3 regions of the Afipia dichlorophenoxyacetatis genome follow, and region 3 is predicted to be linked to each of the others. Evidence: predicted binding sites of a transcription regulator. Region 3 holds the regulator's gene; each other region holds the start of a gene.
The links. The regulator LexA, encoded in region 3, represses DNA repair genes until DNA is damaged. The targets are predictions, from matches to a motif close to TGTTCNNNNTGTGTTCNG.

Region 1 (2,272 bases), 980 kb from region 3:
GGCGTGAAACGATCACACCAATCGGCAATGTCCTCCAGCAGTTTGGTATCCGCGGCCTCGTCCAGATCAAAGACCTGCACGTCAGGATCAATCGCGCGCGCATTGGCAAGCGGCAGACCCTCTTCAAGCCCAATGCGCGCGGCTGCGTCGTTCAGTGCTCTGACCTGCAATGCGTTGTTAAGCTTGCCAACAACGACGCAGGGACGCTCGTTATCCAGCGCGACGCCTGGCAGCCGGTTCAATCTGTCGGTAGGCAGGCGCGACAGCCACAGGCTGAGAATACGACGCCTGTTCACGGAAGAGGCCCTCATCACATTTCCACTCCATGATCCATCGCCCGGTCTGACCGTGACGATTGCGAACGAGTTCGGCATCGAGCATCGGGGCGCCCCATGCTTCGGTTGCCACGGGTGATGGCGCACTGCGCACCATCCAGCGTGTTTCCGCCGTGCTGGTCGCAGGTATGGCCGACGTGCGCAGCACCAAACATGTGACGTTGGACGTCCGCGCAGTGAGTGTCAGCTTGCGGCTCGCCACCAGATCGAGCTGGCGCACCTCACCCCAGACATCGAGTACCACCGCGCCAAGCGCATCGCATGCCAGAGCATCGGCGCTCACACGCAACGCCTCTTCGGCATCCGCGGCTCTGACAACGACCAGCAAGCGCGGGTCCAGACCCAATTCAGCCAAGCCTCCGAGCGACAACGCACCGGATTCAACTTCCGCAAAATCCTGCCGCACCCAGAGCAATGGCCGTCGTCCAGACAGGCGATGAGCAAGCCCTGCGGTGAAACCGGTCGCCGCTGCGGCGTTGCGCCCGCCTTCGGCGAACACTTCATGCAGCGCGCCACGCACCAAGCCGCCATGAAGCGTTGCATCCGCATCGACATGACCCAACGCAACGCGCACCAGCCCATTCGTCTCGCCTTCGAGACGGCCGATGGTCTTTCGCAAAGACGCAAGTGTGTTCATGCGCGCGCCGGTCATGCGCCGCTCCTACATTTAGAAAATCGTCACCGCCGATTGAACGAATGACGCGCTTATTTGTTCATGATATGTTCTAATATAAAGCTAAGAGCGGCTGAAGAGTCAACCGGCTCGTTTTCATCAATCAGAACAAAGAGATCGAAGATGGATGTGCAAGAGAAACTGGCCATTTTGGCGGATGCCGCCAAGTACGACGCCTCCTGCGCCTCCAGTGGAACCGAAACGCGGGACAGCCGCGACGGCAAAGGCATGGGCTCGACCGATGCCGGGATGGGAATCTGTCATTCTTACGCTCCAGACGGCCGATGTATTTCGCTCCTGAAAATCCTGCTCACCAATGCCTGCAACTACGATTGTCTCTACTGCATCAATCGCGCCTCTTCGAACGTGCAACGGGCGCGCTTCACGGTCGAGGAAGCCGTCAAACTGACGCTCGATTTCTATCGCCGCAACTATATCGAAGGTCTCTTTCTCTCGTCCGGCATCATCCGCAGTCCCAACTACACCATGGAACAGGTCGTGCGGGTGGCGAAGAGCCTGCGCGAGGATCATCACTTCCGCGGCTACATCCATCTCAAGACGATCCCGGAAGCAGATGACGCGTTGATCGCGGAAGCGGGAAAGTACGCTGACCGTCTCAGCATCAATATTGAAGTGCCGACTGAAAGCAGCCTGACAAAGCTCGCTCCGGAGAAAGACGTCCGCGCGATCCGCCGCACCATGGGGCGGCTGCGTCTGAAATTAGATGAGGCGAAAGAAAGCAAGTCGACCAAGCATGCCCAGCGTTTTGCGCCGGCAGGCCAGAGCACGCAGATGATCATCGGCGCCGACAGCTCGAACGACCAGACCATTCTCGAGACCAGCGCCAATCTCTACAGCTCCTACCAGCTCAAGCGCGTCTACTATTCGGCTTTCAGTCCGATCCCTGATGCAAGCCGTGGTCTGCCGCTGCAGGCTCCGCCGCTGGTTCGTGAACACCGGCTCTATCAGGCTGACTGGCTCATGCGGTTTTACGGCTTCGAGATCGGTGAGATCACCAATCCGTTGGAAGGTGGCATGCTGCCGCTCGATATCGATCCGAAACTCGCATGGGCGTTACGCCACCGCGACCGCTTCCCGCTCGACGTCAATCGCGCAAGCCGCGAAGACCTGCTGCGGGTGCCAGGATTTGGCATCAAAACCGTCGATCGCATCATCGGCGCGCGCCGCATCATGCACATCCGCGCGGGCGATCTCGCGCGGCTGAACGTCCCGCGGAACAAAGCCCTTCCCTTCATCATTCTCG
Region 2 (2,272 bases), 610 kb from region 3:
CACCTGAATACGATCGTTCTGCCGGTCGCAGACATAGACCAAACCATCCTGCGCGATGCGCACGCAGTGCACCGGATTGCCGAACTGTTGTGACGGCGCAGCAGTAGGATCGTAGGCAGGCAACTTCTCATCGGTCGGCGCTTTGCCGTAGGCACCCCACATGCGCTTGAAGGCGCCGGTCTCGCTGTCAAACACGATGACGCGGTGATTGTAGTAGCCGTCAGCCACATAAAGTTCGTTGGTGGCGGCATCGACCGTCATATTGGCGGGCCGGCCGAGACGCGTTGTGTCCTTGCTGTCGGTCTGCGGGCCGGACTTACCGATCTGCATCACGAATTTGCCGTCACGGGTGAATTTGAGGATCATGCCGTCGGTATCGCCATTTCCGGCGAGCCAGACGAACCCTTTGCTGTCGATATAGATGCCGTGTTCGTTGGCGGGCCAGTCGAAGCCCTCTCCCTTTCCACCCCAGGCCTTGATCAGATTTCCGTCCTGATCGAACTCCATCACCGGTGGCGCGGGGACACAGCATTTGGTTCGAGGCGGATTAAGGCTCGCAGCCTTCTCATCGTCCGTCAGCGTGCGTGGACGCTGCACCACCCAGATATGATCCTCGGCGTCGACGGCAACGCCTGCCGCCTGCCCCATGATCCAGTTGTTGGGCAAAGGCTTCGGCCATTGCGGATCGACCTGGAATTTCGGCGCATCGGCCGCGTGAACCGCAGTCGCGACAACAAGACCTGCGAGCGCAACAATCCATCTCATAACGTCACTCCCTAATGCCGCGTCACGCCGTCAGGAATGATCGGTCACGCACGGTCGTTGTTTGATTTGTTGAGTGTGGTTGGAAACGAAGAACGACTAACGCGGGAGACTCCCTATCGTTATCTGCAAGGCACAGGATAAGCGTATCCATCGGTCATCCGCTATCGACGACATTGCGAAATCGGTTGACTTTCAGGACACAATCGCGAACAAAAGAGGAACACAAATCCCAGCCGCACTGAGTCCCTAGTCCATGGCGAAAAACGCCCTCTCCTTCGTCTGCCAGAATTGCGGCTCGGCCTATAACAAGTGGCAGGGCAAGTGCGAATCCTGCGGCGAGTGGAATACGCTGGCGGAGGAAGACGTCTCCGGCGTCACCACCATGCCGGCCAACCTGCGTCCAAAACGCAAGGGACGGCTTTTCAAACTTGAAACACTGACCGGCTCCAGCCCTGACGCGCCGCGCCTGCCATCGGGCATGGGTGAGCTTGACCGTGTCACCGGCGGTGGTTTTGTGCGCGGTTCGGTGCTGCTGGTCGGCGGAGATCCCGGCATCGGCAAATCGACGTTGCTGACCCAGGCCACCAGTCTGCTGGCACGCGCAGGACATCGCGTTGTCTATATTTCCGGTGAAGAAGCCATCGCGCAGGTGCGGCTTCGCGCGGCGCGACTGGGACTGGCCGACGCCGCCGTTCAGCTCGCCGCAGAAACATCGGTTGAGGATATCATCGCGACGTTGTCCGAAGGCACGCCTCCGCGCCTCGTGGTGATCGACTCGATCCAGACCATGTGGACCGACACCGTGGAATCCGCGCCAGGCACCGTGACGCAGGTGCGTGCGTCCGCGCAGGCCCTGATCCGCTTCGCAAAGAGGACCGGCGCAGCCATGATCCTGGTCGGGCACGTCACCAAGGATGGACAGATCGCCGGCCCCCGCGTCGTCGAGCACATGGTCGATGCGGTGCTGTCGTTCGAGGGCGAAGGCTCGCAGCAATTTCGCATCCTGCGCTCCATCAAGAACCGCTTCGGTCCCACGGACGAGATCGGCGTGTTCGAGATGACGGGCCTCGGCTTACGCGAAGTGATGAATCCGTCAGAGCTGTTCCTCTCTGAACGCGATCTCGGCAGTCCCGGCACGGCGGTGTTCGCCGGGATGGAAGGCACCCGGCCGGTGCTGGTCGAGTTGCAGGCGCTCGTCGCCCCCACCTCACTCGGCACGCCCCGACGCGCGGTCGTGGGCTGGGATTCCAGCCGACTATCGATGGTGCTTGCGGTGCTGGAGGCCCATTGCGGGGTCAAGCTTTCGGGCCATGACGTCTACCTCAACGTGGCAGGCGGTCTGCGTATTCAGGAACCGGCGGCCGACATGGCCGCTGCTGCAGCCTTGGTGTCATCGCTGGTCAACGCCCAGTTGCCGGTCGATGCCGTCTATTTCGGCGAGATCTCGCTCTCTGGCTCGGTTCGTCCTGTCGCCCAAACCTCCGCGCGCCTCAAGGAGGCGGCCAAG
Region 3 (2,272 bases):
AGCCCTTGTTCATCCAAGCTTTCAAATGTCTTTCGCCGCGACCCTCGGTCTTGTCGCACTGGTGCAGATCGGCATGCCGAAGCTTTTCTCGGCGGCGGATAATTCACGCGTTGCACGTGCCGCGCTATGGGGTGGGCGCGAGGTGATGGTGCTGGCCTTGGCGTCGTTCATCGCCGGACTTGCGACGATGCCTTACGCGGCATTCCATTTTCACCGCATCACGCCCTATGGCGTGCTGGCAAATCTCGCAGCGATGCCCGTGGTGTCGGCATTGGTCATGCCTGCCGGATTGCTTGGCCTGATCGCCATGCCATTCGGGTTTGACGGCGTGTTCTGGCGGCTCATGGACTTTGGCATCGGCTGGATGATTACCGTGTCGCAGTGGGTGGCCGCACTTCCCGGTGCCATCGGCCGCATGGCGGCATTCGGGACCGGACCGTTGCTGGTCATGAGCGCCGGCATCATCATGATGGGATTGCTGCGGTCGCCCTTGCGCTGGGCTGGAGCAGCACTTGTGGTACTCGCGTCCGTCAGTGCTGTGATGGCGCCGCGGCCGGATATCCTTGTCTCGAACGATGGTCATACTGTCGGTGTTCGTGGCAAAGATGGACAGCTCCATCTCATGCAAACCCGCAAGGATGCCTTCCTCGTCCGCGAGTGGCTGACGGCGGATGCCGACGCGCGAACCGCAGGCGAGTCCTCGACCGCGGAGGGCGTGTCGTGCGACGAAGCCGGTTGCGTCGTTCAAACGGGTGAGGGTGCCTTTGTTGCTCTGACTAAGTCACCGGAGGCTTTCGCAGATGATTGTGCGCGGGCGGCCGTCATTGTGACCACGCGGCAGGCGCCGCAGGACTGCAAGGCGCTGGTGCTCGATCGGAACATTCTGCAACGGCAGGGACCGCTTGCGCTCCAAAGAACGCAAAACGGTTTCAGCATCACTGCTGCAAAACCGCGCGGCACAGATCGCCCGTGGTCGCCTGCGGTGCCAGAGGTTGAATCAGACACTCAAGCCCCTTCAAGGCCAACATCAGGACGGCCTACGTCTGTCGACGCCACTCCGGCCGAGAGTGATCTGCGGCCGGACGACTGACGCCATCCAGCTCAGTATTTCCGGTAAAGCCCGATCAGCTTGCCCTGGATGCGCACTCGGTTCGGCGGAAGGATGCGCACCTCGTAGGCCGCATTCGCTGGCTCCAGCGCGATCGACGCGCCACGGCGCCGGAACCGCTTGAGCGTGGCTTCTTCTTCATCGATCAGCGCCACGACGATGTCACCGGTATCCGCGCTTTCGTTGCGTTGGATGAGCACGGTGTCGCCGTCGAGAATGCCTGCTTCCACCATGGAGTCTCCGCGAACTTCCAGCGCATAGTGTTCGCCGGTGCCAAGCATGTCGGGCGGAACGCTGATGGTATGGCTGCGGGTCTGTAGCGCCTCAATGGGCGTACCTGCTGCGATACGGCCCATGACGGGCACAGCCACCGGAAAGTTCGTGTCGTCTTCGCCGCTCGATGGGGTGCTGGTGCGGACCTTGCCGAGGTTGCCCTCGATGACGCTGGGCGTGAAGCCGCGTCGTGCGCCGCCGCCGCCATTGGCGCCCAGTTCAGGAAGCTTGATGACTTCAATGGCGCGGGCGCGATTGGCGAGGCGCCGGATGAAGCCTCGCTCTTCCAGCGCCGTGATCAGGCGATGGATGCCCGACTTGGAACGCAGATCCAGCGCATCCTTCATTTCGTCGAAGGAGGGAGGAACCCCGGCCTCTTTCAGCCGCTCATTGATGAACCGCAAAAGCTCATACTGTTTGCGCGTCAGCATCTGAATGCTCCCCAAATATCCCGTGATCGGAGTGGCTCGTTGTTCTTCATTTCAAGCGAGTCACTCGAAACAAATCATGAACGAACACTATATGTTCCATATGTGTTCTGCAATCGTTAATTTTAGGTCAACGAAGTAAAGAACCCATCTTACAAGGGACATTGTGGAGGTGCTGAACCGCCTTTGGCGGCAGTGATGGGCAGAATCGCCCGCAGGACACCGGGAGATTCGCGGCCCGCCGGTTCACGCGTCTATACGCGAGTCGCTTACGCGGATGCTGAAGTATTCCTTGTTGTGCGGAACACGCGCCAAATGAAAAGGACAAGGAACTCCAGAACAACGAGAGCTGTCATCAATAGAAATGCCGAGGAGGCCGCAACATCGGAGCCTTGTCCTTGCAGGACGTAGCCCGCGATCAACAGCGGCCCGCTCCAGGCAAGGCTGCCGATCAGAATGGCGA

Region 1: the regulator LexA is predicted to act here: its motif matches at 1,046-1,063, upstream of ACZ5C3_RS19345 (ImuA family protein).
Region 2: the regulator LexA is predicted to act here: its motif matches at 971-988, upstream of radA (DNA repair protein RadA).

The regions. Positions count from the first base shown of each region.
Region 1 is NZ_AP029250.1:4,129,847-4,132,118, forward strand. It holds gene ACZ5C3_RS19340 (DUF6504 family protein) at 1-311, opposite strand, end outside; gene ACZ5C3_RS19345 (ImuA family protein) at 211-987, opposite strand; gene ACZ5C3_RS19350 (putative DNA modification/repair radical SAM protein) at 1,132-2,272, shown strand, end outside.
Region 2 is NZ_AP029250.1:3,754,647-3,756,918, forward strand. It holds gene ACZ5C3_RS17605 (NHL repeat-containing protein) at 1-765, opposite strand, end outside; gene radA (DNA repair protein RadA) at 1,019-2,272, shown strand, end outside.
Region 3 is NZ_AP029250.1:3,148,890-3,151,161, forward strand. It holds gene ACZ5C3_RS14825 (ComEC/Rec2 family competence protein) at 1-1,090, shown strand, start outside; gene lexA (transcriptional repressor LexA) at 1,102-1,812, opposite strand; gene ACZ5C3_RS14835 (DedA family protein) at 2,079-2,272, opposite strand, start outside.